3 regions of the Xanthobacter sp. genome follow, and region 3 is predicted to be linked to each of the others. Evidence: predicted binding sites of a transcription regulator. Region 3 holds the regulator's gene; each other region holds the start of a gene.
What was found. Region 3 encodes LexA, which represses DNA repair genes until DNA is damaged. Its sites were predicted from a motif close to TGTTCNNNNTGTGTTCNG; they were not measured.

Region 1 (10,120 bases), on a different contig from region 3:
GCCACCCGCGCCCATGGGCTGGTGCTCATGGCGGCGATCTTCGCCGGGGCGGGCTTCGCCTTCTACATGATCCACAACGTGCTGCAGATCCTCGCCACGGAACTGGCTCCCGAGGCGCGCGGATCGGCGCTGGCGCTGTTCGCCTCCTCCTTCTTCATCGGCCAGGCGTTGGGCGCGCTGGGGCTGACGCAGGCGGCGGGTTTTGCCGGGGTGGTGGCCATGTTCATCACCGCCGGCATCGGCATGCTGCTGCTCGCCGGCCCCGCCGGGCTGCTCCAGCCGAGGCGGGGCCAGATTTCACCCCCCGAGACGCTTTGAGATGCGGACCTCGTGAGGGCGGCGGCTCCCGTCAGATGTTGATCCTCACCGACGCGCCCTGCTTGGCGCAGCGGGCGGTGACGCCGTTGCGGTGGACCTGCGGCGCCCTGGACATGGATTGCGCCGACTGGCCCATGCACCATTTGGTGTGGCGCATGGGGTCGATCAATTCGTTGGCGCGCCTCCAGTCGCAGCCCTGGCTCGCCGCCAGATAGATGACGGACACCGCCCAATAGCCATAAGAGACGCAGGACTGCTCGTCATTGCCGAACGACTGCGCCCGCGCCGCCCCCGGCAGCAGCGTCGCAAGCGCAAGGCCAGTAGCCAGAGTCATCCGCACGCCGCGCCCCGCGCGCGGTACGTTCTTCCCGTCCCCCATGATCTTCCCCCTCCGGTGCCGCGATGGCGGCGTTAATCGCCCGGCGCCCCCGCCGGCTCAGATGTCCAGCATCTCCTCGCCGGCGAAGGCGGCGCGCTCGGAGATGAAGGCGAAGCGGGCTTCGGGCTTGTTGCCCATGAGACGCTCCACGAGATCCACGGTGGCGGCGCGCTCGGCGTCCTCCACGGAGACGCGCTGAAGGGTGCGCGTCTTCGGGTCCATGGTGGTTTCCTTGAGCTGCGCCGGCATCATCTCGCCGAGGCCCTTGAAGCGGCCGACGTCCACCTTGCCCTTGCCGTTGAATTCCTTCTTCAGCAGCCGCTCGCGGTGGGCGTCGTCGCGCGCATAGAGGGTCTTGGCCCCCTGCGTGATGCGGTAGAGCGGCGGCACGGCGAGGAAGAGGTGGCCCTCCTCGATCAGCTTCGGCATCTGGCGGAAGAAATAGGTGACGAGGAGGGAGGCGATGTGCGCCCCGTCCACGTCGGCGTCGGTCATGATGATGACCTTCTCGTAGCGAAGGTCCGTCTCGCGGTAGTGGGCGAGCGTGCCGCAGCCCAGCGCCTGGCCGAGATCGGCGAGCTGCTGGTTGGCGGCGAGCTTGTCGCGGGTGGCGTTGGCGACGTTGAGGATCTTGCCGCGCAAAGGCAGCACGGCCTGCGTCTTGCGGTCCCGCGCCTGCTTGGCCGAGCCACCGGCCGAGTCGCCCTCGACGATGAAGATCTCGGAGCCGGCCGCCTCGGTGTTGGAGCAGTCGGCGAGCTTGCCGGGCAGGCGCAGCTTGCGCACGGCGGTCTTGCGGGAGACCTCCTTCTCCTGCTTGCGGCGCAGCCGCTCCTCGGCGCGGTCGATCACATGGTCGAGCAGACGCGAGGCCTGCACCGGATTGGCCGCGAGCCAGTGGTCGAACGGGTCGCGCAGCGCCTGCTCGACGATGCGGGCGGCCTCGGCGGTGGCGAGGCGGTCCTTGGTCTGGCCCTGGAATTCCGGCTCGCGCACGAACACGGAGAGCATGGCGGCGCAGCCGGTGATCACGTCGTCGCCGGTGATGACGGAGCCGCGCTTGCCCTGTCCGGCGCGCTCCGAATAGTCCTTCAGGCCCTTGAGCAGAACCGCCTTGAGGCCGTTCTCATGGGTGCCGCCGTCGGGGGTGGGGATGGTGTTGCAGTAGGAGGAGATGCTGCCGTCGGCATCCGCCACCCACGCCACCGCCCATTCCACCGAGCCGTGGCCGCCGGTCTTCTGGATGCGGCCGGAGAAGATGTCCGGGTGGACCAGCGTGTTGCCTTCGAGGTCCGCCGCCAGATAGTCCTTCAGGCCGCCGGGGAAGCGGAAGACCGTCTTCTCCGGGATGTTCTCGCCGGCCTTCAGCAGCTCGGGATCGCACGACCAGCGGATTTCCACGCCGCCGAACAGGTACGCCTTGGAGCGGGCCATGCGGAACACGCGGGCCGGCTCGAAATGCGCGCCGGCGCCGAAGATTTCCGGATCGGGATGGAAGCGCACGCGGGTGCCGCGCCGGTTGGTGATGCGGCCGACTTCCTTGAGCGGCCCCTGCGGCACGCCCTTGGAGAAGCTCTGGCGATAGAGGGTCTGGTTGCGCGCGATCTCCACCTCCAGGTCGTCGGAGAGCGCGTTGACCACCGAGACGCCGACGCCGTGCAGGCCGCCGGAGGTCTCGTAGACCTTGCTGTCGAACTTACCGCCGGCGTGCAGCGTGGTCATGATGACCTCCAGCGCCGACTTGCCAGGAAACTTGGGGTGCTCCTCCACCGGGATGCCGCGGCCATTGTCCGAGACGGTGAGGTAGCCGTCGGCGCCGAGCTGCACTTCGATGAAGGTGGCGTGGCCGGCCACGGCCTCGTCCATCGAATTGTCCACCACTTCGGCGAAGAGGTGGTGCAGCGCCTTGGAATCGGTGCCGCCGATATACATGCCCGGGCGGCGCCGCACCGGCTCCAGCCCTTCCAGCACCTCGATATGGGCGGCGGTATAATCGCCCGCCATGGCGGGCACGACGGCGGCCTTGCCGCGCGCGCTCTCCCTGCCGGTCGATTCCCGCGCAGGCGACTTGCTGGCACCGCGCGGGCGGGCGGCGAAGAGATCGTCGGAATTATCGCTGTCGGACATGGGTCTCTGAGGTCGGAGGTTTGGGCGCCAGATAGCAGAACGGCAGGGCCGGCGCGAATCGGGACGGCGCCGCGGCCCCTGATTTCCCCATAGTGACAGAGCCGGAGGGCGAGGGGAACAGAATGGCAACAATTGAGCCATGCCCGGCCCGTGCTCGACGCCGCGCCTCTCCTCTGGCTTCATGCGCGCGTGAACATCGCCGTGCCGAATCGCCTCTTCCTCGACGTCGCCCGCTCCGCCACCGGCCGCACCTGGCGGGAGCGGCTGGACGTGCGCGGGGGGCAGACGGCGCTGGCCATGGCCCAGCGCTTCGGCATCAGCGAGCTTCTGGCCCGCGTATTGGCCGCCCGCAACGTGCAGCTGGACGAGGTGGAGCGCTATCTCGACCCCTCCATCCGCACCCTGCTGCCCGATCCCGACACGCTCACCGACATGCCCGCCGCCGTGGCGCGCCTCGCCCGCGCGGTTACGACCGGCGAGCAGGTGGCGGTGTTCGGCGACTATGACGTGGACGGCGCCTGCTCCACCGCCCTCACGGTGGGCGTGCTCCAGGCCGGCGGGCTGGATCCCTTCTTCCACATTCCCGACCGCATCTTCGAGGGCTACGGGCCGAACGTGCCGGCCATCGAGCAGCTCGCCGCGCGCGGCGTGACCCTGCTGGTGACGGTGGATTGCGGCACGACCTCCCTCGAACCGCTGGAGGCCGCGAAACGGCTCGGCATGGATGTGGTGGTCATCGACCACCATCAGGCGGGGGAGACCCTGCCGCCCGCCACCGCCATCGTGAACCCGAACCGGGAGGACGACCTCTCCGGCCTCGGCCATGTCTGCGCGGCCGGGCTCGCCTTCGTCGTCGCGGTGGGCCTCGTGCGGGCGCTGCGCCAGAGCGGGCATTTCAATGCCGAGCGGCCCGCGCCGGACCTGCTGGAAGCCCTCGACATCGTGGCGCTGGCGACGGTGGCGGATGTGGTGCCGCTCATTGGCCTCAACCGCGCCTTCGTGGCGAAGGGGCTCCTCGCCATGCGCCGGCGCACCCGCATCGGCCTCACCGCGCTGATGGACGCGGCGCGGCTCGACGGGCCGCCCCGGCCCTTCCATCTCGGCTTTCTCATCGGCCCGCGCATCAATGCCGGCGGGCGCATCGGCGAGGCGACGCTGGGCGCGCGCCTGCTGCTGACGCAAGACCCCGCCGAGGCGCGCGGCATCGCCGCCGAGCTGGATCGCCTCAACGCCGAGCGGCAGGAGGTGGAACGCGCCATCCTCGCCGCCGCAGAGGCCGAGGCGCAGGCGGCGCTCGGCATCTCGGAGGAGGGCGCCGTGGTGGTGGTGAGCGGCGAGGGCTGGCACCCCGGCGTCGTCGGCCTTGTCGCGGCGCGGCTGAAGGAGCGCTTTCAGCGCCCGGCCTTCGCCATCGCCTTCAATGGCGAGACCGGCACCGGCTCCGGCCGCTCCATTCCCGGCGTGGACATCGGCCGGGCGGTGCGCGGGGCGGTGGAGAGCGGGCTTCTGGTGAAGGGCGGCGGCCATGCCATGGCGGCCGGCCTCACGGTGGAGCGCCGCCAGCTCGGTGCCCTGCGCGCGGAGCTGGAGCAGCGCCTCGCGCCGGACGTGGAGCGCGCCCGCGCCGAGGGTACCCTTTCCATCGACGGCGCGCTGACCGCGCGCGGGGCAACGGTGGACATGGTGGAGACCGTTTCCCGCGCCGGCCCGTTCGGCGCCGGCAATCCCGAGCCGGTGTTCGCCTTTCCCGGCCACCGCATCAGCTATGTCGAGAGCTTCGGCGCCGGCCATGTGCGCGCCCGCATCTCCTCGCCGGACGGCACGACATTGAAGGCCACCGCCTTCCGCTGCGCCGAGGAGCCGCTGGGCCGGGCGCTCTTGGCCGGGCGCGGGCGCAATCTGCATGTGGCCGGGTGCCTCGACATCGACACCTGGCAGGGCGAGACGCGCGTGGCGTTGCGCATCCGCGATGTGGCCGAGGCCGGATGAGGTCGCCGCTGTGAAGGTCCTGCTCGCCGTCCTCCTCTGCTTCAACGCCGGCTTCGTGGATGCGGCGGGCTTCGTCGCGCTCGGCGGGCTGTTCGCGGCCCATGTGACCGGCAATTTCGTGACCATCGCCGCCTCGCTGGCCCACGGGGATACGCCTTCGCTGACGAAGGTCCTGGCGCTGCCGGTGTTCGCCATCGTGGTGTTGTGCGCGCGGGAGCTGAGCCTGTTCCTCGCCCGGCGCGGGCGGGATGATTTCCGCATCCTGATGGCGGCAAAGCTCGTGCTGCTTGCCCATGCGGCGCTGGTGGCGGTGCAGAACGGGCCCTTCTACGACCACGACGCTCCCGCTGCCGTGATGATGGGCATGACTTTGGTGGCGGCCATGGCGCTGCAGAACGCGCTCCACCGCACCCACCTCACCGACTCGCCGCCCTCCACCGTGATGACGGGCACCTTCACGCAGGTGCTGGTGGACATCGCCAATCTCTTGCGACCGCTGGAAGGCACCAACATTCCCGCCACCCGCGCCCGTCTCGGCCGGATGAGCGCGTACCTCGCCGCCTTCCTCTTCGGCTGCCTTTCGGCCGCGCTGCTCTATCGCGCGGTGGGCATGTGGTGCCTGTTCGTGCCCACCTTCGTGGCGGTGGCGGAGATCTTCACGCTGGGGCCGGACCCGGCGCCGCAGAAGGACAAGGCGTAACCTTGCGCCTCAGCGCTCTTCCGACACCCGCAGCGCCGTCCGCCCGGTGATCTTGCGCTTGCGCGGCGCGGGTTTCCCATCGGCCGGCGCGGTCTCTACGGGGGCGGCGGGCGCCGGAGCTGGCGCCTTGCGCGAAGACGCCTTCTTCGCCGGCTTCGCGGCCACGGCGGCCGGGGCGCGGCTGCCATCGGCGAGGGCAAGCAGCGCCTTCACCCGGTCGCCGGGCTGGGTGAGGGCAGGGGCGTTCGGGTCGACGCGGGAGAGCAGCGCCTTGGTCTTGGGCGCCGGCACACCATCCAGCGCCTCGGCGAAGGCGGCGGGACCGAGCAAGGCGCGGATGGCGCGGATAGCCTCAAGGTCCGTCCCCTCCGCCACCAGCTGGGCGCGGGCGATCTCGTTCACTGCCTTGCGCGCGAGATTGCCGCCGGCCGGGAACAGGCCGGCCTTGCCGCCGATGGCCGCGAGCAAAGCGAAGAAATCCGAAGCCTCAGCCATGGAGCCGCCTCCGCGTCTCGTTCACCAGATCGCGCACAGCATCCACCGCGTTGTACCATTTCTGCTCGAAGGAGGGCGCGTAGGGAAAGTTTTCCGGGTCCATGGCCCGCTCGATGGCGGCCTGATTGCGGACTTCGGTGTCGAACATCTCATAGACCGCATTGGCGTCCTCCGCCTCGTCCCGGAGGCTGATGAGCGTATCGCGGTGCTGGATCTTCTGCGCATGCACCCGGCTCGCCAGCACCAGCGGCCGGCGCTTCGGCTGGGGCAAGGCGGAGCGCGTGACGTGGGCGTTCTCCCACACCGAGGCGCGGAAGGCGTCGAAGCCGAGGGTGGAGAGATAGTCCGGGATGGTCGGCACGATCACCATGTCGGCGAGGCGGATGGCCACCTCGGTGAAGGCGGAGATGCCCGGCGCGCAGTCGAACAGCACCACGTCATAATGCGCGCGCAGGTAGCCGAGCGCCTCGTCGAGCACCTTCAGGGACTGGCCCTCCAGCGAGCGCAGCCCGTAATTCTTCTCTGCCAGCCGCAGGACGATCTCGCGCTCCAGCAGGCGCAGGCGGGGGCTCGCCACCACCATGTCGATGGCCAGTTCCTCGCCCGCCTTCATCACATGGCAGATGCTCGGCGAGATGTACTGGGCGATGGAAGTGCGGTCGCCATAGAGCAGCCGGTCGGCGAGGAAGGACGTCACCGACTGGCGGCGGTCGAGGATCGCGCGCAGCTCGTCGTCATGGGCGAAGCAGTAGGAGGCGTTGGCCTGGGCGTCGAGATCGACCACCACCACCCGCGCGCCCTGCTCCGCAAAGCCTTCCGCCAGCATCACCACGGTGGTGGTCTTGCCCACGCCGCCCTTCATGTTGGCGACAGCGATCACCCGCCCCCCGGCGTCGGCCTCCCCCACTTCGGCCATGTCCGCACCACCCCTCGCAGCCCATGTTGCGCCGCAACCTAAAGGCGATGCTGCACCTGCTCAATAGAGGCCGGTCAAATAATAGAAGCCGATCACGACGAAGGCGGCGGTGGTCTTGATGATGGTGACGGCGAAAATGTCGCCGTAGGACTGACGATGCGTCAGCCCTGTCACGGTGAGGAGGGTGATGACCGCGCCGTTGTGCGGCAGCGTGTCCATGCCGCCGGCGGCCATGGAGGCGACGCGGTGCATCACCTCCAGCGGGATGCCATAGGCCTGCGCCTCGGCGATGAATTGCTGCGCCATGGCCCCCAGCGCGATGGAGAGGCCGCCCGAGGCCGAGCCGGTGATGCCGGCCAGCGTCGTCACCGTGATCGCCTCGTTGATGAGGGGATTGGGGATGGAGGTGAGCGCAGCCTTGATGACGAGGAAGCCCGGCAGCGCCGCGATCACCGCGCCGAAGCCGTATTCCGTCGCCGTGTTGAGGCCGGCGAGCAGCGCCCCGCCCACCGCTTCCTTGGAGCCGCCGGCAAAATGGCCGGCGATGGCCCGGTAGCCGAACGCCACCACTGTGAGGATGCCGAGCAGCAGCGCCGCTTCCACCGCCCAGATGCCGGCCCAGACGTGGGTCTCAACGCTCACCGCCGGGCCGCCCTCCACAAGCGTCGCGCTGGCCTGCGGCCCGAACCATCCGGGGATGTGCCAGGCGAAGAACAGATTGGCGAGGCCCACCACAACCAGCGGCAGCACCGCGAGCAGCGGCGGCACGGGCGGGACGCCGTCGTCCGGCAGGCTCTCGTTGAGGTGGCCGGTGCCATAGCCTTCGCCGGCGCGGTGGGCCTGCATCCGGCGGAACTCCAGATAGGAGATGCCCACCACGAAGATGAAGATGGAGCCGACGATGCCGAGGATGGGCGCGGCATAGGCTGTCGTGCCGAAGAAGGCGGTGGGGATGATGTTCTGCAGCTGCGGCGTGCCGGGCAGCGTATCCGCCGTGAAGGAGAAGGCGCCGAGCGCAATCACCGCCGGCAGCAGGCGCTTGGGGATGCCCACCTGCCGGAACATCTCCGCGCCGAACGGATAAAGCGCGAACACCACCACGAACAGCGAGACGCCGCCATAGGTAAGTACCGCGCCCACCAGCACGATGGAGACGATGGCCCGCCTCGGCCCTAGCAGGTTCACCACCGCCGAGACGATGGAGCGCGAGAAGCCGGCCAGCTCGATGAGCTTGCCGAAGATGGCGCCCAGCAGGAACACCGGGAAGTAGAGCTTGATGAAGCCCACCATCTTTTCCATGAACAGGCCGGAAAAGATCACCGGCACCGCGGCCGGATCGGTGAGCAGCACCGCGCCGATGGCGGCGATCGGCGCGAACAGGATGACGCTGAAGCCGCGATAGGCCACGAGCATCAGGAAGAAGAGCGCGGCGAGGCAGACGACGAAGCTCATGGCTGTCAATCCGGCGCAGGTAGGGGAGTCCTCAAGCGGGACAGTAATGCGCCCTACGGCCGAGCACCAGCTTCGGAATTCATAAGAATTGTTGCACTGCAATGGCTTGCCGCCGCCCCGGCATCCGCCGGGTCGGCGTCATTCCCTGCCAGCCCCTACGGCGTCGCGATCTGTGCGCGACGCTGCACCCGCTCAATAGAGGCCGGTGAGATAATAGAAGCCGATCACGAAGAACACCGCGGCGGTCTTCACCAGCGTGATGGCGAAGATGTCGCCATAGGCCTGCCGGTGGCTCAGGCCGGTCACGGCGAGCAGGGTGATGACGGCGCCGTTGTGGGGCAGCGTGTCCATGCCGCCGGAGGCCATGGAGGCGACGCGGTGCAGCACCTCCATGGGGATGCCGGCGGCATTGGCCTGGGCGATGAACTGCTCCGACATGGCCGCGAGCGCGATGGACAGGCCACCCGAGGCCGAGCCGGTGATGCCGGCCAGCGTGGTCACGGTGATGGCCTCGTTGACCAGCGGATTGGGGATGGCCGACAGCGCCGACTTGATGAGAAGGAAGCCGGGCAGCGCCGCGATCACCGCACCGAAGCCGTACTCGGTTGCGGTGTTGAGGCCCGCGAGCAGCGCGCCCGACACGGCATCCTTGGAGCCGGTGGAGAATTTGCCGGCGATGGATTTGAAGCCGAACACCGCCACCGTGAAAATGCCGAGAAGCAGCGCGGCTTCCACGGCCCAGATCGCCGCCCAGGTGCTGGTCGGCACGCTGACGGGGGCCGCGCCCGGAACCAGCGTGGCGGTCGCGGTGGCGCCGAACCACTGCGGGATGAGGCGGGCGAAGATCAGGTTGGCGATGCCCACCACGACCAGCGGCAGCAAGGCGAGAATCGGGGAGACGAGCGGCACGGTCTCGTCCACCACCACCTCGTTGAGGTGGCCGGTGCCGTAGCCCTCGCCGGCCTTCGCCGCCTGGCGGCGGCGGAACTCGAGGTAGGACAGCCCCACCGCGAGGATGAAGGCGGTTCCGACGAGGCCCAGGATGGGCGCGGCATAGGCGGTGGTGTGGAAGAAGGTGGTGGGGATGATGTTCTGGATCTGCGGCGTGCCGGGCAGCGTGTCCATGGTGAAGGAGAACGCGCCGAGCGCCACCACCGCCGGCAGGAGCCGCTTGGGAATGCCCACCTGGCGGAACATTTCCGCGCCGAAGGGATAGACGGCGAACACCACCACGAACAGCGAGACGCCGCCGTAGGTCAGCAGGGCGCCCACCAGCACGATGGAGAGGATGGCGCGGCCCGGCCCCAGAAGCTTTACCACCGAAGCGACGATGGAGCGGGAAAAGCCCGACAGCTCGATGAGCTTGCCGAAGACGGCGCCCAGCAGGAACACCGGGAAGTAGAGCTTGATGAAGCCCACCATCTTTTCCATGAAAAGTCCGGAAAAGACGACCGGCACCGCGGCCGGATCGGTGAGCAGCACCGCACCGATGGCGGCGACGGGGGCGAACAGGATGACGCTGAAGCCCCGATAGGCCACGAGCATCAGGAAGAAGAGCGCCGCAAGGCAGACGACAAAGCTCATGGGACGAATCCGGTGGAGGTAAGAATGCGATCGGGCCGGACACTAGTGCGGCCCGCGACCGGACACAGCTTGTCCTTTGGTATGGGGGACCCGACGGACCTTGCGGTAACCGGCAGAAGGCGCACGATGAAACACGGGCCGAGTCGAAAAGGTCCCGGGT
Region 2 (10,120 bases), on a different contig from region 3:
GCAGATGGAGGAAGCCGTCCGTCAGCAGCCGCTCGGGCGCCACGTAAAGGAGGTCGAGGTCGCCCATGGCGAGCGCCCGCTCCACCTGCCGCCCCTCGCCGGGGGCAAGCGACGAATTGAGCATGGCCGCCTTCACGCCGAGCTGGCGCAGCGCCTGCACCTGATCGTGCATCAGCGCGATCAGCGGCGAGACCACGATGCCCGTGCCCGGCCGCACCAGGGCCGGCACCTGATAACACAGGGATTTTCCGCCGCCCGTGGGCATGAGCACAAGGGCATCGCCCCCGGCGACCACATGCTCCACGATATCCCGCTGCCGCCCGCGGAACGCCTCGTAGCCAAAGACGTGGCGCAGGACCTCAAGCGGAGCGGAATCATGAAGGGTAGCGAGCATGGGGCCTTATAGCCCCCTGCCCTCGCCGGGCAATGCGGGATGGAGCCGCGCTTGCCTATCGACGCCCCGCCGCAAGCAGCAGGGCCGCACCGCCGACGAGGATGCCGGCGGACACGCGGTCCGCCACCAGCGTGAAGCGACCCTTCAGCGCGGCGCGCGCCTTGTCTGCCACCACCGCCCACAGCATGTCGCCCACCAGCGCGATGACCGCGAAGATCGCCGCCAGAAGCGCGATCTGCGGCACGGGATCAGCCGTGTTGGTGACGAATTGCGGTAGGAACGCCGCGTGGAACAGGAGCGTCTTGGGATTGGCGAAGGCCACCGCGAGCCCGCGTCCGAAGGCGGCATGGGCGGAAGGTGTGGGCGCGTCCACCGCCTTGCCGGCACTGCGCCACTGCATCACGGCGAGCCAAACGAGGTAGGCGGCGCCGGCATAGCGCACGAGATCGAAGTGGCGGGAGAAGGCTTCCACCACATAAGCGAGGCCCCCCGCAACCAGAGCCAATTGGGCGATAAGGCCCACATTGACGCCCATGGCGGTGAGAATGCCCGCCTGTCGCCCATGCTTGAGGCTGGTGCCGACGATGAGCGCCACGTTCGGCCCCGGCGTCGCCCCCAGGGCGATGCAGGCGAGCACGAACAGGGCGAGGCTTTCGGCCGAGATCATCACTTGCGCTCCTCCGGCCGAAGGCACCCGCTCGCGGGATCAGGCCTCCGGCGTGTCGTCTCCGGCGGCTTCCGCGCCGCCTTCGCCCGCCTCGCCCTCGGCGCCGGTGTCCTCGCTGATGTGCTCCACCGAGACCACGCGCTCGCCTTCCGCCGTGTCGAACACGATGACGCCCTGGCTGGCGCGGCCGACGATGCGGATGCCATCCACGGGGCAGCGGATGAGCTGGCCGCCGTCGGTGACGAGCATGATCTGGTCGGCATCCTCCACGGGGAAGGAGGCGACGAGCCGGCCGTTGCGCTCGTTCACCGCCATGGCGACGATGCCCTTACCGCCACGCCCGGTGACACGATATTCGTAGGACGAGGTGCGCTTGCCGTAGCCGTTCTCGGACACGGTAAGGATGAACTGCTCCTTCGCGCCCATCTCGGCGTAGCGCTCCTGGCTGAGCTGGCCGGAGCCGCTCGCGCCCTCCTCCTGCTCCACCTCGGCGCTCTCGCCCGCCTCGCCGCGCAGGGCGCGGCGCATCTTGATGTAGGCGAGCCGCTGCTCGGCATCGGCATCCACATGGCGGATGATGGCCATGGAGATGACGCTGTCGCCATCCTCCAGCCGGATGCCGCGCACGCCCACGCTGTCGCGGCCCTTGAACAGGCGCACCTCGGTGGCGGGGAAGCGGATGCAGGCGCCGGCCGCCGTGGTGAGGAGCACGTCGTCCTCCTCCGTGCACAGGCCGACATCCGCGATGGCCTCGCCCTCGGCGAGCTTCATGGCGATCTTGCCGTTGCGGTTCACCTGCTGGAAATCGGTGAGCGCATTGCGCCGCACAGTGCCGCCGGTGGTGGCGAACATGATCTGCAGGCGCTGGTTCTCGCCCTCGTCCTCCGGCAGGAGAACGACGGACGTGATGCGCTCGTCCTGCTCCAGCGGCAGGATGTTGATGAGGGCCTTGCCGCGGGCCTGCGGCGCCGCCAGCGGCAGGCGCCACACCTTCATCTTGTAGACCTGCCCCTTGGAGGAGAAGAACAGCACCGGCGCGTGGGTCGAGGCCACGAACAGGCGGGTGACGAAATCCTCGTCCCGCGTCTGCATGGCCGAGCGGCCCTTGCCGCCGCGCCGCTGCGCCCGATAGGTGGAGAGCGGCACGCGCTTGATGTAGCCGGCGTGGGAAACGGTGACGACCATTTCCTCGCGCTGGATCAGATCCTCGTCTTCCAGATCGCCGAAGCCCTCGACGATCTCGGTCTTCCGGGGCGTGCCGAACTCCGCCTTGATGGCGAGAAGCTCGTCCCGGATGATCGCCCGCATACGCGGCCGGCTGGCGAGGATTTCGAGATAATCGGCGATCTCGGCGGCGAGCTTGTCCAGCTCGTCGGCGATTTCATCGCGGCCGAGAGCGGTGAGCCGCTGGAGCCTGAGGTCGAGGATGGCGCGGGCCTGCACCTCGGAGAGACGATACGTGCCGTCTTCCTTCAGCTTGTGGCGCGGATCGGCGATGAGGGCGATGAGCGGCGCCATGTCCTTAGCCGGCCAGTCGCGGCCCATCAGGGATTCGCGGGCACTCGCCGGGTCCGGCGCGGTGCGGATGAGGCGGATCACCTCGTCGATGTTGGCGACGGCGATGGCGAGGCCCACCAACACGTGCGCCCGGTCGCGCGCCTTGCGCAGCAGGAATTTGGTGCGCCGGCTGATGACCTCCTCGCGGAAGGCGATGAAGGCGATCAGCACGTCGTGCAGGGTGAGCAGGCCCGGCTTGCCGCCGGAGAGCGCCACCATGTTCACGCCGAAGGAGGTCTGCAGCAGCGTGAGCCGGTAGAGGTTGTTCAGCACCACGTCGGCCTGGGCGTCGCGCTTGATCTCGATGACCACCCGCATGCCGTCGCGATCGCTCTCGTCGCGGATCTCGGAGATGCCCTCCACCCGCTTGTCGCGCACCAGCTCCGCGATCTTCTCGATCATCGTCGCCTTGTTCACCTGATAGGGAATCTCGGTGACGATGAGGGCTTCGCGGTCCTTGCGGATGTTCTCGATGGCGACTTTCGCGCGCATCAGGATGGAGCCGCGACCGGTGAGATAGGCCTGGCGGATGCCGGTGCGTCCGAGAATCAGCGCGCCGGTGGGGAAGTCCGGGCCGGGCAGCAGGTCGAGCAGCGCCTCGGGCTCCAGCAGCGGGTCGTCCAGCAGCGCGACGGTGACGTCGATGATCTCGCCGAGATTGTGCGGCGGGATGTTGGTGGCCATGCCGACCGCGATGCCGCCGGCACCATTGACCAGGAGGTTCGGGAACTTGGCCGGGAGAACGGTCGGCTCCCGCTCGGAATTGTCGTAATTCTCCTGGAAATCGAAGGTTTCCTTGTCGAGGTCATCGAGAAGGGTGTTGGTCACTTTCTCGAGGCGCACCTCGGTGTATCGCATGGCCGCCGGGGCATCGCCGTCCACCGAGCCGAAATTGCCCTGGCCGTCCACCAGCGGGAGCCGCATGGCGAAGGTCTGGGCCATGCGCACCAGCGCGTCATAGACCGACTGGTCGCCGTGGGGATGGTATTTACCGATCACGTCGCCGACCACGCGGGCCGACTTGCGGTACTGCTTGTTCCACTCGTACCCGTTCTCGTGCATGGAGAACAGGATGCGCCGATGCACGGGCTTGAGGCCGTCGCGCACGTCGGGCAGGGCCCGGGCGACGATGACGCTCATGGCATAATCGAGATAGGAGCGGGACAGCTCCTCCGTGATGGAAACGGGCCGGATGTCGGACGGCGGCTCGCCACCAGTCTTCGGCGTTTCGGAATCGGCCAAAAGTCAGCACTCGCATGGATTGGTGAGGTGCTTCCTTCTATCCGATTCACCCCTGCGACGCCAGCAAAACCCCTCTGGCGGACGTAAATTTATACTATACAAATCAATGGGTTATGCAGACCATCTCGCAGGTCGCCGGACAATTTGTCGGTTTTGCGTCAGATGGGCCCGCGAACGCCGCCCGAAGCGGCCGGAAACGGGGCCTGCAATGGCACAACAAAAGCCCGCCCGCGCCATGCGCAGGCGGCGACTTTCCGTGAGCCAATCAGCAACAAAGCTAGGCCGGCCAGCACCAAGACCGGCCGCGGCGCCCCACCCTCAAAGCCGAAGGCGCGCCTCAGAACGGGATTTCGTCGTCGAGATCGGCCGCGGGGCGTCCACCACCCGAACTGCCGCCCATTCCGCCGCCAGCCGGTGCCGGACGGCGCCCACCGCCGGAACCGCCGCCGCTGTAGCCGCCGAAGCTGCCGCCTCCGCCGCCCATGGGGCTGGCCGAGCCGAAGTCGGAGCCACCGCCATATTCGTCCGCGCCGGAGCCGGCACCGCCGCCCTCACGGCCGTCGAGCAGGGTCAGCTCGCCGCGATAGGGCCGCAGCACCACCTCGGTGGTGTAGGTCTCGCGACCGTCCTTCTCATACTTGCGGGTCTCGAGCTGGCCCTCGATGTAGACCTTGGAGCCCTTCTTCAGGAAGCGCTCGGCGACGCCCACGAGGTTCTCGTTGAAGATCACCACCCGGTGCCACTCGGTGCGCTCGCGGCGCTCGCCCGAGGCCTTGTCGCGCCAGTTCTCGGACGTGGCGATGGACAGGTTGCAGACGCGGCCGCCGTTCTGGAACGACTTGACCTCCGGGTCGCGGCCCAGATTGCCGACCAGGATCACCTTGTTGACGCTGCCGGCCATCCCGCTCTCCCTCGTGCCGTGTTCCGCCGTTCCGCAGGCCGCCATTGCGACGCGCCGCGAATCCCGCACCCTACCGTCCCCGCCGGGCCATGCGACCCCCGACGCGGCTTTATCCCCATGATGAACCGCCGCTGGCCGCCGTGCGTAACAGCTCATGGCTTAAATGTTCACGTTGTGTTCCTAACCGACTTCCCCCAGACTGGCAAGAGCATCGGCGCGCTCGATCCGAGTCGCCCCGCTCTTTTTGGGTGGCGCCCTTCGGAGTTCGTATTATGTTCTCTTCCGCATCGCACAAGGTTCACTACATTTCCGAGAGTTCATGAGCACGTTCCCCGGCGCGCTACGCGGCTTTCGGCCGCTGGCGTGCTCGCCGCTGCAAGGGCGGCACGATCGTTTCTCAGGCCCCGACCCCTTTTTGCGCCGCAGGCGCCAGCGGATGTCCATGTCTGATCGCGCAGCCTCCCCGCGTCCCATCCCGCGCCGCGATGCCCGTACCCTCTCGGTGCGCGGCGCGCGCGAGCACAATCTCAAGAACGTGGACCTCGAAATCCCCCGCGACAGTCTGGTGGTGTTCACCGGCCTGTCCGGCTCGGGCAAAAGCTCGCTCGCCTTCGACACCATCTATGCGGAAGGCCAGCGGCGCTATGTGGAAAGCCTCTCCGCCTATGCCCGCCAGTTCCTGGAGATGATGCAGAAGCCGGACGTGGACCAGATCGACGGTCTCTCGCCGGCCATTTCCATCGAGCAGAAGACCACCTCGAAGAATCCACGCTCCACGGTCGGCACCGTCACCGAGATCTACGACTACATGCGCCTTCTGTGGGCGCGCACCGGCGTGCCCTACTCCCCGGCCACGGGTCTGCCCATCGAGAGCCAGACTGTCTCGCAGATGGTGGACCGCACCCTCGCGCTGCCGGAAGGCACGCGTCTCTTCCTGCTCGCGCCGGTGGTGCGCGGGCGCAAGGGCGAGTACCGCAAGGAACTCGCCGAGTGGATGAAGAAGGGCTTCCAGCGGGTCAAAATCGACGGCACCTTCCATGAGATCGCCGAGGCGCCGGCCCTCGACAAGAAGTTCAAGCACGACATCGACGTGGTGGTGGACCGCATCGTGGTGCGCGCGGACCTCGCCCAGCGGCTCGCCGACAGCTTCGAGACCGCGCTCGGCCTCGCCGACGGGATCGCTGTGGCCGAGTTCGCCGACGAGAAGGATGCGGCGGGCGATCCGCGGCGCATCATCTTTTCCGAGAAGTTCGCCTGCCCGGTGTCCGGCTTCACGATTTCCGAGATCGAGCCGCGGCTGTTCTCCTTCAACAATCCCTTCGGCGCCTGCCCGGCCTGCGACGGCCTCGGCGTGGAGCAGACCATCGACCCGGACCTCGTGGTGCCGGACAAGGCCCGCTCGCTGAAGCAGGGCGCCATCGCCCCCTGGGCCAAGTCCACCTCACCCTATTACGGGCAGACGCTGGATGCGCTGGCGAAGCACTACCACTTCAAGCTGAATGTCCCCTTCGCCGATCTGCCGGAGCAGGCGCGCGACGTGCTTCTCTTCGGCTCTGGGACCGAGAAGATCACCTTCCACTATGACGACGGCATGCGCGCCTACGAGACCTCGAAGACCTTCGAGGGCGTGGTGCGCAACCTCGACCGGCGCTGGAAGGAGACCGACAGCGACTGGGCGCGGGAGGAGATTTCCAAATACTTCTCCACCGTCCCCTGCAAGGTCTGTAACGGCTACCGGCTGAAGCCCGAGGCGCTGGCGGTGAAGATCGCCGGGCGGCACATCGGCGAGATCGGCGAGCTCTCGGTGCGCGCCGCGGCCGGATGGTTCGAGAGCCTGCCCGCCCAGCTCACCGACAAGCAGAACGAGATCGCCGGGCGCATCCTGAAGGAGATCCGCGAGCGGCTGCGCTTCCTCTTGGACGTGGGGCTGGAATACCTCACGCTGGCGCGGTCCTCGGGCACGCTTTCCGGCGGCGAGAGCCAGCGCATCCGCCTCGCCTCGCAGATCGGCTCCGGCCTCACCGGCGTGCTCTACGTGCTGGACGAGCCCTCCATCGGCCTCCACCAGCGCGACAATGAGCGGCTGCTCGGCACGCTGAAGCACCTGCGCGACCTTGGCAACACGGTGATCGTGGTGGAGCACGACGAGGACGCCATCCTCGCCGCCGACCATGTGGTGGACGTGGGGCCGGGCGCCGGCATTCACGGCGGGAAGATCGTGGCGCAGGGCACGCCGGCGGAAATCCTCGCCAATCCCGCCTCCCTGACCGGCCGCTATCTCACCGGCGAGTTGAGCGTGGGCGTGCCGGCGCGGCGCAAGCCGAACCCCAAGCGCATGCTCAAGCTCTCGGGCGCGCGCGGCAACAATCTGAAGAATGTCACGGCGGAAATCCCGCTCGGCCTGTTCACCTGCATCACCGGCGTGTCGGGCGGCGGCAAGTCCACGCTGCTCATCGATACGCTCTACAAGGCGGTCGCGCGCCGGCTAAACGGCGCCTCGGAGGCCCCTGCCCCGTTCGACAAGCTGGAGGGGCTGGAACACCTCGACAAGGTCATCGACATTGACCAGTCGCCCATCGGCCGGACGCCGCGGTCCAACCCGGCGACCTATACCGGCGCCTTCACCCCCATCCGCGAGTGGTTCGCCGGCCTGCCGGAGGCCAAGGCGCGGGGCTATGGCGCCGGGCGCTTCTCCTTCAACGTGAAGGGCGGGCGGTGCGAGGCCTGCCAGGGCGACGGCGTCATCAAGATCGAGATGCACTTCCTGCCGGACGTGTACGTCACCTGCGACGTCTGCAAGGGCAAGCGCTACAATCGCGAGACGCTGGAAGTCACCTTCAAGAACAAGTCCATCGCCGACGTGCTCGACATGACGGTGGAAGAGGGCGCGCAATTCTTCAAGGCGGTGCCCTCGGTGCGCGAGAAGCTGGAGACGCTGCACCGCGTCGGCCTCGATTATGTGAAGGTCGGCCAGCAGGCGACCACGCTCTCCGGCGGCGAGGCGCAGCGGGTGAAGCTCTCCAAGGAGCTGTCGCGCCGCGCCACCGGACGCACCCTCTATATTCTGGACGAGCCGACCACCGGCCTGCACTTCCACGACGTGAAAAAACTGCTGGAGGTGCTGCACGAACTGGTGGAGCAGGGCAATTCGGTGGTGGTGATCGAGCACAATCTCGAAGTCATCAAGACCGCCGACTGGATCCTCGACCTCGGACCCGAAGGCGGCGACGGCGGCGGCGAGATCGTGGTGGCGGGCACGCCCGAGACGGTGGCGCGGGACAAGCGCTCCCACACCGGCCACTTCCTCGCCGAGGTGCTGGCCCGCCGTCCGTTCGCGGACAGCCGGAAGGCGCTTGCCGACAAGGCCGCTGAAAAGGAGGCCAAGCCGGCCGGGGCCGCGCGCGGAAAAGCCGCACGCCGTCCGACCGCCGGGGAAGAGGCCGAGGACGGAGCGCCGGCCTCCGTGGCGGACGCCCCTGCCGTCGTGATGGAAGAAGCCGCCTCGGCGGAAGCCTCCGATGCGCCGCGTGTCGCGCGCGGACGCCGGCGTCGGCAGGCCGCCGAGTAGGAAGGGCTCCCGCGCCTTTCGCCCGCCGGCTCAGGCCGAGCGGGCGGCGCCCGGGCGCATGCGGCGGCGGAGCAGGCGACCGATGCCGTAGGTCCACATCAGCTGTGCCCGGGCCCGCACGCTCAGGTGTCGGGCGGTCTCCTGCGGCACGAACCACGCGTTGTGGCCGGTGCGCCGGACGAGATGATAATTGCCCTGGCGCATCACGGCGCAGGTCTCGCTGAACCGCTCGCGGTCATCCACCACCACGAGCTTCGGCTGGAAGCGGCTGAGCGTCACGCCCTTCAGGACGTCGGGCTCTGCCCCCTCCACATCCACCGAGAGGAAGTCGATGGTGGAGAGGCCGGCGCCCTCAAGAACGGAGTCGAGGGTCGCGGCCGGCACCTCGATCACCATGTCCTCCGGCCGCACCTTGCGCGGATTGAAGACGATGGTGCTGCTGCCCCGGCGTTCCAGCAGGGCCACGCGACCGGTCCCCGCCGCCACGGGTGCGACACAGGCGCACTGAACCACCTGGGCCTGACGCGCGCGACGCAGGTTTTCGGCGAATTCCGGTACCGGCTCGACCAGCAGGCCGGTCCAGCCGGTGAGTTCCAGATGCAGTGTCTGGCTCTGAAAGACCGGGTCGTACGCCCCCACCTCCACAAAGACCCCGGTCGGCCCGAGGAAGCGGGACGTCAGTCCGCGTTCTTCCTGAGCAGTATAGATCGCCTGCCCGGTGAGACCGGTGGCGTTCGCCATGTTCATTGCATGCCCCCATGCGACTTACGCACACGCAGCGCACCATCGCTGACGGCGCGCTGAGAGGGCCCCCGCCCGCTCAAGTTGGATATAGCATTCGGGCGGCAGATGAGTACCGCCCAGAACGCGTGCTCGCTCAAGGACCTGCAATGCAGCATTGCAACACGCTCCTTCAGGTTAACGAGCAGTAGCTCGCTCCATGCACGGGTTGCATTGCTGCAATGCATCGACGCTTCTATGGCGATGCAGCATGAGGGCATATGTTGCTGTCAGCAAGTGGAGTCGCCGCAAGGTGGACCCGCAAGAGGAGAAGTAACATGTTGCTCTGGGGTATCCTGGCTCGCCAGTTCCGCCGCTGGCAGGTCTACAACCGCACGGTTGCCGAGCTGTCCAGCCTCGACGATCGTTCTCTCGCCGACATCAACGTGTCGCGCAGTGAAATCCGGGCCGTCGCCCGCCACGCTTCGGCTGCCGCCTGATTTCAGGCGCCGCTGCCATGGCTGAGCCGGCCTTCGGGCCGGCACCGGAGAATGGTCCCTCAGGGGACCATTTTCGTTTTTGGGCCCGCTCCACGGGCGCGACAGGCGCTGAGGGTTGAAGTCCCAGCGGCGCGTGTGGCACACCGCTTGTCCCGCCGGGTGCCCCCGATTGCCGGCGGCACACTGGAGCCGCGATGCCTGACACTTTTTGGCCCGATCGTCCGAACGGCGACAATGTCGCACCCGTCCATGTGGTCGGCGGAGGGCTCGCGGGCTCGGAGGCGAGCTGGCAGCTGGCCACGCGGGGCATTCCCGTGGTGCTTCATGAGATGCGGCCCGTGCGCGGCACCGAGGCGCACCTCACCGACGGCCTCGCCGAGCTCGTCTGCTCCAATTCCTTCCGCTCGGATGATCCGCAAGGCAATGCGGTCGGCGTGCTCCATGCGGAGATGCGCCGCGCCGGCTCGCTGATCCTCAAGGCGGCGGATGCCAATCAGGTGCCGGCCGGCGGCGCGCTGGCGGTGGACCGGGAGGGCTTCTCCCGCGCCGTCACCGCTGCACTGGAGGCGCA
Region 3 (10,120 bases):
CAACCAGGGCGTGGACGTGGTGCTTACCGGCGCCGCCATCGTCATGGCCCTGCAGCAGATCGTCTCGCGCAATGTGGACCCGCTGGAGGCGGCGGTGGTCTCCATCGCCATGTTCCATGCGGGCGAGGCGGACAATGTGCTGCCGCCCTCGGCCACCCTCGTCGGCACCGCCCGCACGCTGGACCAGGGGGTGCGCGCCCAATTGCGCGAGCGCATCCGGCAGGTGGCGGAAGGCGTCGCCGCGGCCTATGGCGCCACCGCCACGGTGAGCTTCAAGGAAGGCTATCCCGTCACCAGCAACCATGCCGATCAGGTGGCCTTCGCCGCCGAGGTGGCGAGCGAGGTGGCCGGCGCCTCGGAGGTGGACGCCGCCGCGCCGCCGCTGATGGCGGCCGAGGACTTCGCCTACATGCTGGAAGAGAAGCCCGGCGCCTACATCTTCATCGGCAATGGCCCATCCGCCGGACTGCATCATCCGCAGTACGACTTTGCCGACGCCGCCATTCCCTACGGCGCGTCCTATTGGGTGCGGCTGGTGGAGCGGGCGCTGCCGCTGACGGCGTGAGTTCAAGCCCGCGCGGCGCCTGAGCGAGACGCGCTAAAAGCCCGCGCGGCGCTTGAGCGTGACGCACGAAAAGCCCGTGCGGCGCAAAGCTCTCTCAGGCCGGCTTCACCAGCACGAAGGTCAGGAGGCCGGTCTCGACCTCCTGCTTTTCCAGCACCGCGCCCGTCTCGTGCGCGAGGTGGGGAATGTCGATCACCGCCATGGGGTCCGTGCAGGTGACGACGAGCCGGGTGCCCGCCGCCGCCTGCGCCAGCGCCTTGCGGGTGCGCAGGGCGGGCAGGGGGCATTTCAGCCCCTTCAGATCCAGTGCGACGGTGACGGCGGCCGGCTTCAAATCGCCTGATCCCGGAGCCGGCCGAGGCTCTCCTCGCGGCCGAGCACGGCGAGCACGTCGAACACCGGCGGGGAGGTGGACTTGCCGGTGAGCGCGGCGCGCAGCGGCTGGGCCACGGCGCCGAGCTTCACGCCTTGCGCCTCGGCATAGCGGCGCACCACCTCCTCGGTGGCGGCGGCGCTCCAGTCCACGGCTTCCAGCAGCGGCACGAGGCGGCCGAGATGGGCGCGGGCCTCGGGCGAGAGCAGCGTGGTCGCCTTCTCGTCCAGCGGGATGGGCCGCTCGACAAAGATGAACTCGGCATTGTCGAGCAGCTCGACCAGCGTCTTCGCCCGCTCCTTCAGCCCCGGCATGGCGGCAGCGAGCTGGGCGCGGCGGGTGTCCGTCATGCGCGGCAGGCGGTGCGCGGCATCCGGCAGGTAGGGCACGAGCGCGTCGATGGCAGCCAAAAGCTCGGCATCGCTAGAGGCGCGCATGTAGTGGCCGTTGAGGCTTTCCAGCTTGGCAAAGTCGAAGCGCGCGGCCGAGCGGCCCACCTTGTCGAGGTCGAAGAATTCGACCATCTCGTCGGTGGAGAACACTTCCTGGTCGCCGTGGCTCCAGCCGAGGCGCACGAGATAGTTGCGCAGTGCCGCCGGCAGATAGCCCATGTCGCGATAGGCATCGACGCCCAGCGCTCCGTGGCGCTTGGAGAGCTTGGCGCCATCCGGCCCGTGGATGAGCGGGATGTGCGCCATGCGCGGCACGTCCCAGCCGAGCGCGCGATAGATCTGCGTCTGGCGGGCGGCGTTGGTGAGGTGGTCGTCGCCGCGGATGATGTGGGTGACGCCCATGTCGTGGTCGTCCACCACCACCGCCAGCATGTAGGTGGGCGTGCCGTCGGACCGCAGCAGCACGAGGTCGTCGAGGTCCTTGTTGGGGAAGGTCACGGTGCCCTGCACCATGTCGTCGATCACCGTTTCGCCCTCCTGCGGGGCGCGCAGGCGGATGACGGGCGCGCGATCGGCCGGCGCCTCGGAGGGATCGCGGTCGCGCCAGCGGCCGTCATAGCGCGGCGGGCGGCCCTCCTTGCGGGCCAGCTCGCGCATCTCGTCCAACTCCTGGGGCGTGGCGTAGCAGCGATAGGCGTTGCCCTTCGCCAGCATCTCCGCCACCGCGGCCTGATGCCGCTCGGCGCGGGCAAACTGGTAGATGGGCTCGCCCTCCCAATCGATGCCGAGCCAGGAGAGCCCCTCGATGATGGCGTCGATGGCCTCTTTGGTGGAGCGCTGGCGGTCCGTGTCCTCGATGCGCAGCAGCATCTTGCCGCCGGTGTGGCGGGCGTAGAGCCAGTTGAACAGCGCCGTGCGCGCCCCGCCGATATGCAGGAAGCCGGTGGGCGAGGGGGCGAAGCGGGTGACGATCTGCGACATCGGGCGGGGCTCGGCGGGATTGGGTCCGCTTGGACGGAAGACGCGCGGGCGGCCCTGCGGAACGCAAACCGAACCACATGGCGCGCGGGAGGCGCCCGTGTAGCATAGAGGCGGGGCACAAGGAACATGGGGTGGGGACGGGCGCGACCCAGCCCGGCCCCCGGCGGGCGGGGATGGACGAGCGGGCTTCAGGCGGCGCGCGGGCAGGGGGACGGGGAGCTGCGGGCGCGCTCCCGGTGCTTTCCACGCGTGGGCTTTCACGCCTCGCCGACGCGCTGAAGGCCCGCATCGCCCATGACGTGGTGGCCGAGGCGGCGTCCGGCCGGCTGATCCTGTGGCTGCCGGCCGCCTTCACCGCCGGAATCCTGCTCTATTTCGGCGCCTCCACCGAACCTTCGCTCACCGCGAGCCTCGTCCTCGTGGCCCTGTTCGCGGCGGCGGCCTGGGGCGCGCGGGCGCGGCCGATGATGTTCGGGGCCGCCGCGGTGCTCCTCGCTACCATGGCCGGCTTCGCGGCCGGCGGGGTGCGCACCGCTTTCATCGCCCATGAGATGGTGGTGCCGCCCAAGACCCCGGTGCGCCTCTCCGGCTTCATCGAGCGGGTGGAGCGGCGGACCACGGGCGACCGCATCCTGCTGCGGCTCGATGGCGACGCCGTGCGCGGGCTCAAAAACGCGCCGGCGCTGGTGCGCCTCTCGCTCCGCAAGGGGTGGGCGCCGCCGGTGGGCAGCCATGTGACCCAGCTGGCGCAATTGCTGCCGCCCTCCGGCCCGGCCATGCCGGGCGCCCATGATTTCGGCCGCACGCCGTGGTTCCAGGGCATCGGCGCCATCGGATACGGGCTCGGCCGGCCCAAGGCGGCGGCGCCGCGCGATCCGCCTTTGTCCGTGCGGCTCGCCATGGCGCTGGACGGGGTGCGCCAGAGCCTGTCGGACCGCATCCGCGCCTCGCTTTCCGGCGTGCCGGCGGAGGTGGCGGTGGCGCTGGTGGCCGGAGACCGCTCCGGCATTCCGCGCGCGGTGGAGGAGAGCATGCGGGTGTCCGGCCTCTCGCACATCCTCTCCATCTCCGGCCTGCATATGGCGCTGGTGGCCGGCACCCTGTTCGCGCTGGCGCGGGGCCTGCTGGCGCTGGTGCCGGGGCTGGCTTTGTCGTGGCCCATCAAGTCATTCGCGGCGCTGATCGCGCTGTCGGGCAGCGCCTTCTATCTCGTGCTGTCGGGCAACGACGTGCCGGCGCAGCGCTCCTTCGTGATGACGGGGCTGGTGCTGGCCGGCGTGCTGGTGGGGCGGCCGTCCCTGTCGCTGCGCTCGGTGGGTGTCGCGGCGGTGGTGGTGCTGGCGCTGACGCCGGAGGCGGCGCTGGACCCGGGAACGCAGATGTCGTTCGCCGCCACCCTCGCTCTCGTCGCCGCCTATGAACGGCTCCAGCCTTTGCGGGCGATACCCCGGCCGGATGGCGTTGCCGGAGCCGTGCTGTCCTGGGTGGCCGTGCTGGTGGCCGGCACGGCGCTCACCTCGCTGGTGGCGGGGCTGGCGACGGCGCCTTACGGCATCTTCCACTTCCAGCGGGTGGCGCCCTATGGGCTTCTCGCCAATCTCGCGGCGATGCCGGCCGTCTCCTTCCTTGTCATGCCGGCGGGCCTTGCGGGCGTGCTGCTGATGCCGTTCGGCTGGGACCACCTCGCCTGGCCGGTGATGGGGCGGGGCATCGAGATCATGACGGCGGTGTCCGACTGGGTGGGGACCCTGCCGGGGGCCGATATCCGCGCCGCCTTCGTCGGTGCCGGAACGCTGCTCTGGCTCTCCCTCGCGCTGCTGGCCCTCTGCCTGCTGCGCGGCGTGCTCACCTTCGCGGCGCTGGTGCCCCTCGGCCTCGCCGCGCTGGTGGCGGGAACGCCGCTGAAACCGGACCTCCTCATCGCGCCCGATGCGCAGACGGTGGCGGTGCGGATGCCGGATGGACGGCTCTCCGTGCTCGGCGCCTCGGGCCAGAAGCTGGTGGTGGAGCAATGGCTGACGCGGGAGGGCGACCGCCGGACGGCCGGCACCAAGGACCTCGCCTCCGCCTTCATGTGCGACCCGCTCGGCTGCACCGCGCCGCTGCCCGGCGGCGGAACCATCGCCGTCTCCCGGCGCGCCGAGAGCCTGGAGGCGGACTGCCTGAATGCCCGCATGGTCGTGACCCGCGATGCCCCGCCCCGGGCCTGCCCGGCCGAGGTGCTGACGCCGGAAAAACTCGCGCGGACCGGAACGCTCGCCTTCACCCTGCGCGATGGTGCCCTCGTGGCCGAGCGGAGCCGCAGCCCCTCGGTGTCCCGGCCTTGGATGGCACCGCTGCCGCCGGACCTCGCACCGGAGCGGGGGGCGGTCGATGCGGGCGATCCGCAGACCGACGCCACCGCTCCCTGACACGACAATTGCCAGGCGTCGGGGTGAGGGGCAACGCCTTCAAAAAAGCGCAGGCGCCCGTTGAGCGTGGACCACCGCGCCCCTCACCCCGTTCCGGATCTCCCGCGGGAGAAATAAGGATCAGTAGCGGCGCATGAGGCCGATCAGGCGGCCCTGGATGCGCACGCGGTCGGGACCGAAGATGCGGGTCTCGTAGGCCGGATTGGCGGCCTCCAGCGCGATGGAGGCCCCCTTCTTGCGCAGGCGCTTGAGGGTGGCTTCCTCGTCGTCCACCAGCGCGACGATAATGTCGCCGGTGTCGGCGGAATCGCACTTGCGGATCAGCACCGTGTCGCCGTCGAGGATGCCGGCCTCGATCATGCTGTCGCCGCGCACCTCAAGGGCGAAATGCTCGCCGGAGCCCAGCATTTCGGGCGGGATGTTCAGCGTATGGCTGCGGCTCTGGATGGCGGAGATGGGCGAGCCGGCGGCGATGCGACCCATGACCGGCACCGAGACCACCTGTCCCGCCTCGTCATCCTCCGCCACGGGGCGGACCTTGCCGAGGCTGCCCTCGATGACCGAGGGCGAGAAGCCCCGGCCTGCGGAGCGGGCGGAGGCGAGACCCGGCGCCACGCTGTCGGGCAGGCGGACCACCTCCAGCGCGCGGGCGCGATTGGGCAGGCGGCGGATGAAGCCACGCTCTTCCAGAGCAGTGATGAGGCGATGGATGCCGGACTTGGAGCGCAGGTCCAGCGCTTCCTTCATCTCGTCGAAGGAGGGGGGAACACCGGTCTCCTTCAGCCGCTCATGGATGAAGCGCAGAAGGTCATATTGCTTCCGAGTGAGCATTCCCTGGCCCCGTTCCTTGCACGCACCGCCGCGGAACAGGCGCTCTCGGCCGGTCCCGATTCAAGGCGCATCCAGCCCGGTGCGCCGCGAAACAAATCATGAACAGTCTTTATCTGTTCCTTTTGTGTTCCGCAAGTGGTGAAGGCTCCGTTAAGGGCTCAATCCGCGAAGGGAATAATCTCGCAGGGGTCTCCGACGCGGCCCGCCGGGGCGAAAGGCGGGCGCACCAGAAGGCAGTCGGCGGCGGAAAGAATGCTCAGCATGGCGCTGTCCTGCGAGGCGCAGGGGATGGCGTGGATCGAGCCATCCGCCCGGCGCTCGAGGGTGGCGCGCATGAAATCGCGCCGCACGTCATTGGGCGGCAGGTCGGCCGCGAGGCGCGCCGGCACGGTCTCGGGGCCGGGGCGGGAATCGCCCTGCAGGGCGCGGATGAGGGGGACCAGGTAGACCATCCCGCAGACGTGGGACGACACCGGGTTGCCCGGCAGCCCCAGCACCCGCACGGTGCCGCGATGGCCGAACATGAGCGGCTTGCCGGGCCTGAGCGCGATCTTGTGGACCGAGAGATCGACCCCTTCCGCCTTCAGCGCCGGGGCCATCAGGTCATGATCGCCCACCGAGGCGCCGCCGGAGGAGACGACGAGATCGAACTCGCCGGAGAGTGCCCGCGCCACCACGGCGCGGATCGCGGCGAGGTCGTCCTTGATGAGGCCGAGGTCGGTCACATCGGCGCCGGCGCGGCGGGCGAGTTCCGCGAGGCCGAAGGCGTTGGAGACGACGATTTCGCTGTCGTTGCCGGTGCCCTGGCCCGGCAGCACCAGTTCGTCCCCGGTCTGGAGCAGCGCGACGCGCGGGCGGCGGGCGACCGGCACGGTCGCATGGTCCATGGCGGCGGCCAGCATGATGTCGCGGCCGGTCAGCCGCCGGCCGGCGAAGAGGCCGGGCGCGTCGGCGGAAAAATCGCAGCCGCGCTTGCGCACGTTGCGGAGCGCGGCGGTCGGGGCCGTGGTGGTGATGGTGTCGCCCTCGCGGGAGACGTTCTCCTGAATCACCACCGTGTCGGTACCTTCCGGCACCACGGCGCCGGTGAAGATGCGCACGGCCTGCCCGGCGCCCACCGTGCCAGCGAAGGGCCGGCCGGCGGCGGATTCGCCGATGACGGCGAGGCGAGCGGGCGTCTGCGCGATATCGGCGCCGCGCACGGCATAGCCATCCATGGCCGACATGTCCGCCGGCGGCTGGGTGCGGCGGGCCGCCAGATCGCGCGCCAGCACACGGCCGGCCGCGGCCTGCACCGGCACATCCTCCACACCGAGCGCAGACACGCCGGACGTGATGAGCGCGGTGGCCTCCTCGACGGTCATGAGCGCCATGGCGCGGCTCCCTCACTCTGCCTGAACGCAGGTCTTGTCATGGTGGCGGGCCGGCTCAGGCCGCGTCGGTGGCGCGGAAGTGGCCGCTGCGGCCGCCGGATTTCTCCAGCAGGCGAATGCCTTCAATCCGCATGCCACGGTCGGCGGCCTTGGCCATGTCGTAGATGGTGAGGCAGGCCACGGAGACGGCGGTGAGCGCCTCCATCTCCACGCCGGTCTGGCCCGTCACCTTGGCGCGGGCCGTGACGTGGAGGCCGGGCAATGCGGGGGCGGGGGAAACCTCCACCTCCACCTTGGTCAGCATCAGCGGATGGCAGAGGGGAATCAGCTCATGGGTGCGCTTGGCGGCCATGATGCCGGCGATGCGCGCCACGCCCAGCACGTCGCCCTTCTTGGCGTTGCCGGAGAGGATGAGGTCCAGCGTCTCGCGCGCCATCACCACCTGCCCCTCGGCCAGCGCCTCGCGGGTGGTCGCGTCCTTGTCGGACACGTCCACCATGCGGGCGGCGCCCTGTTCGTCGAGATGGGTGAGGCTGGCCATGGCCGTCGCGGTCTTCCCGGATTCGATGTCGGGGGGAAGATGGCGTCCGCGGCGGCGCCTGTCCACCGCCGCAGGAGCAATGCGGCGGAAAGGCAGTGTTGCCGGGTTGGGTTCAGGTCAGCGCAGGCGGGTCCACACCTGCGTCTTGCAGAGCGGGACCACCACGCAGCCGCGCAGCTTCAGCGTGTTGTCACCATCCATGGTGATGGTGCCGGAATAGGTCTTGCCGTCCTCGGCATTGTAGATGCTGCCGCCGCTCCATTCCTGCGGGCCGCCGGAGAAGCCGGTGAGGATGGTGAGGCCCTTCAGCGCCCGTCCGCGCAGCGAGGCGTTGGAATTGTTCACGTCCTTCAGCGCCGGATCGGCCTTCAGCCCCTCGGAGGAGATGAGGCGGCCGCACAGGCTGGCGCCGCATTTGGAGATTTCCACCTGCCCGCTGCGGGTGGGGGTCTGCCACAGGCCGGTCGGGTCCGCGGCGAAAACAGGCGTGGCGAGAAGGGCGGCGAGGCCGGCAATCGCAAACGTCTTCATGAAGCTCCTCCCTTGCGTGCGGCCTCTTGCGGGCCGCCTCACGTATTAAAGAGTAACTTCACGTATACGGCAAGCCGGGGTGGCGAGGCCTATGTGGCCAACAGCTGGCAGGTCGCGGAGGCGACATCCTCCTGCCGCATCAGGCTCTCGCCCACCAGGATGGTGCCGATGCCCACCTGCGCCAGCCGGGCCACATCCTGCGGGGTGAAGATGCCGCTCTCGCCGATGACGATGCGGTCCTTCGGCACGCGCGGGGCGAGGCGCTCGCAGGTTTCCAGCGTGGTCTCGAAGGTGCGCAGGTTGCGGTTGTTGATGCCGATGAGCCGGCAGGGCAGCGCCAGCGCGCGGTCCAGCTCTGCGTCGTCATGCACCTCGACGATGGCATCCATGCCGTGCGCCGCCGCCGCGTCGGCGAGGTCGCGGGCGAGGGCATCATCCACACCGGCCATGATGATGAGGATGCAGTCCGCCCCCCAGGCGCGGGCTTCCGCCACCTGATAGGTGTCGTACATGAAATCCTTGCGCAGCACCGGCAGGCTCACCGCCGTGCGGGCCGCCTTCAGATAGTCCGGCGCGCCCTGGAAGGAGGGCGTGTCCGTGAGCACCGAGAGGCAGGTGGCGCCGCCGCGCTGGTAGGCGCGGGCGAGGGAGGGCGGGTCGAAATCCGCGCGGATCAGGCCCTTGGAGGGGCTCGCCTTCTTGATCTCGGCGATGAGCGCGGTGCGGCCTTCGGACAGGCTCTGCTCAATGGCCCCGGCGAAGGGGCGCACGCGGGGCGCGCATCGGGCGGCGGCCTCGATTTCGTTGAGCGGCCGGGCCTTCTTGGCGGCGGCGATTTCCTCGCGCTTGTAGGCCTCGATCTTGGTGAGAATGTCGCTCATTGCGCGGCCTCCGGGGCGAGTGAGGCGGAAAGGGTGACGAGCCGTTCCAGCCGCGCGCGGGCGGAGCCGGTGTCGAGGCTGGTCTGCGCCATGCCGACGCCGGCGGTCAGGTCCTTGGCGCGGCCGGCCACCACGAGGGCGGCGGCGGCGTTCAGCACCGCCACGTCGCGATAAGCGCCGGGGGCGCCGTCCAGCACGGCGCGCAGGGCTTCGGCATTGTGGGCGGCATCGCCCCCCTTCAGCGCCTCGGCGGGGGCGCGGGCAAGGCCGACGTCCTCGGGATTGAGGGTGAAGGTGTGGATGCGGCCGTCTTCCAGCACGGCGATGTCGGTGCCGCCGGAGATGGTGATCTCGTCCAGCCCGTCCGAGCCGTGGACCACGAATGCTTTTTCCGAGCCGAGCGCCTTCAGCACCTCGGCCAGGGGCACGATCCAGGATTTCGCGAACACGCCCACCATCTGCCGCTTCACGCCGGCCGGATTGGAGAGCGGGCCGAGCAGGTTGAAGATGGTGCGCGTGCCCATCTCCACCCGTGTCGGGCCCACATGCTTCATGGCCGGATGGTGGGAGGGGGCGAACATGAAGCCGATGCCGGCCTCGCCGATGCAGCGGGAGATGCCGGCGGGATCAAGGTCGAGCCGCACACCGAGCGCCGCGAGCACATCCGCCGCGCCGGACTTGGAGGACAGCGCCCGGTTGCCGTGCTTCGCCACCGGCACGCCGGCGCCGGCGACGATGAAGCTGGCGCAGGTGGAGATGTTGTAGGAGCCGGAGGCATCGCCCCCGGTGCCCACCACGTCCACCGCCTCGTCGGGGGCGTCCACGGTGAGCATCTTGGCGCGCATGACGGAGACCGCGCCGGCGATCTCCTCCACCGTCTCGCCGCGCACGCGCAGGCCCATGAGCAGCGCGCCCATCTGGGAGGGCGTCGCCTCGCCGGACATCATGCGGTCGAACACGAAGGCGGCCTCGTCGCGGCTGAGGCTCGCGCCGGTGGCCACCTTGCCGAGCAGGGGTTTGAACTGGTCCATGGTGTGTCCTCGCCCCCGTCTCAGCCCTTGGCCTTCTCAGCGTTGAAGGCGGCGGCGATCTCGAGAAAATTGCGGATCAGCGCGTGCCCATTCTCCGAGGCGATGCTCTCGGGGTGGAACTGCACGCCGTGGATGGGCAGGCTCTTGTGGGCGAGGCCCATGATGAGGCCGTCTTCGGTGTGGGCCGTCACCTCCAGCGCGTCCGGCAGG

Region 1: parE (DNA topoisomerase IV subunit B) is a predicted target of LexA. The motif match lies at 2,938-2,955, and genes of this name have one in related genera.
Region 2: uvrA (excinuclease ABC subunit UvrA) is a predicted target of LexA. The motif match lies at 4,926-4,943, and genes of this name have one in related genera.

The regions. Positions count from the first base shown of each region.
Region 1 is NZ_JAYRPE010000023.1:29,644-39,763, forward strand. Features, by position in the region: gene ACE3QW_RS09515 (MFS transporter) at 1-318, shown strand, start outside; gene ACE3QW_RS09520 (hypothetical protein) at 350-652, opposite strand; gene parE (DNA topoisomerase IV subunit B) at 755-2,824, opposite strand; gene recJ (single-stranded-DNA-specific exonuclease RecJ) at 3,026-4,813, shown strand; gene ACE3QW_RS09535 (YoaK family protein) at 4,824-5,513, shown strand; gene ACE3QW_RS09540 (hypothetical protein) at 5,523-6,008, opposite strand; gene ACE3QW_RS09545 (ParA family protein) at 6,001-6,924, opposite strand; gene ACE3QW_RS09550 (GntP family permease) at 6,985-8,376, opposite strand; gene ACE3QW_RS09555 (GntP family permease) at 8,569-9,960, opposite strand.
Region 2 is NZ_JAYRPE010000046.1:10,823-20,942, forward strand. Features, by position in the region: gene recQ (DNA helicase RecQ) at 1-394, opposite strand, end outside; gene ACE3QW_RS14055 (LysE family translocator) at 450-1,061, opposite strand; gene gyrA (DNA gyrase subunit A) at 1,101-3,860, opposite strand; gene ssb (single-stranded DNA-binding protein) at 4,198-4,761, opposite strand; gene uvrA (excinuclease ABC subunit UvrA) at 5,204-8,329, shown strand; gene ACE3QW_RS14075 (FkbM family methyltransferase) at 8,360-9,076, opposite strand; gene ACE3QW_RS14080 (DUF1127 domain-containing protein) at 9,388-9,549, shown strand; gene trmFO (methylenetetrahydrofolate--tRNA-(uracil(54)-C(5))-methyltransferase (FADH(2)-oxidizing) TrmFO) at 9,744-10,120, shown strand, end outside.
Region 3 is NZ_JAYRPE010000041.1:77,502-87,621, reverse strand. Features, by position in the region: gene ACE3QW_RS13110 (M20 aminoacylase family protein) at 1-565, shown strand, start outside; gene ACE3QW_RS13105 (sulfurtransferase TusA family protein) at 660-899, opposite strand; gene gltX (glutamate--tRNA ligase) at 896-2,311, opposite strand; gene ACE3QW_RS13095 (ComEC/Rec2 family competence protein) at 2,548-4,722, shown strand; gene lexA (transcriptional repressor LexA) at 4,843-5,553, opposite strand; gene glp (gephyrin-like molybdotransferase Glp) at 5,712-6,926, opposite strand; gene moaC (cyclic pyranopterin monophosphate synthase MoaC) at 6,982-7,467, opposite strand; gene ACE3QW_RS13075 (DUF2147 domain-containing protein) at 7,585-7,998, opposite strand; gene trpC (indole-3-glycerol phosphate synthase TrpC) at 8,088-8,879, opposite strand; gene trpD (anthranilate phosphoribosyltransferase) at 8,876-9,910, opposite strand; gene ACE3QW_RS13060 (aminodeoxychorismate/anthranilate synthase component II) at 9,931-10,120, opposite strand, start outside.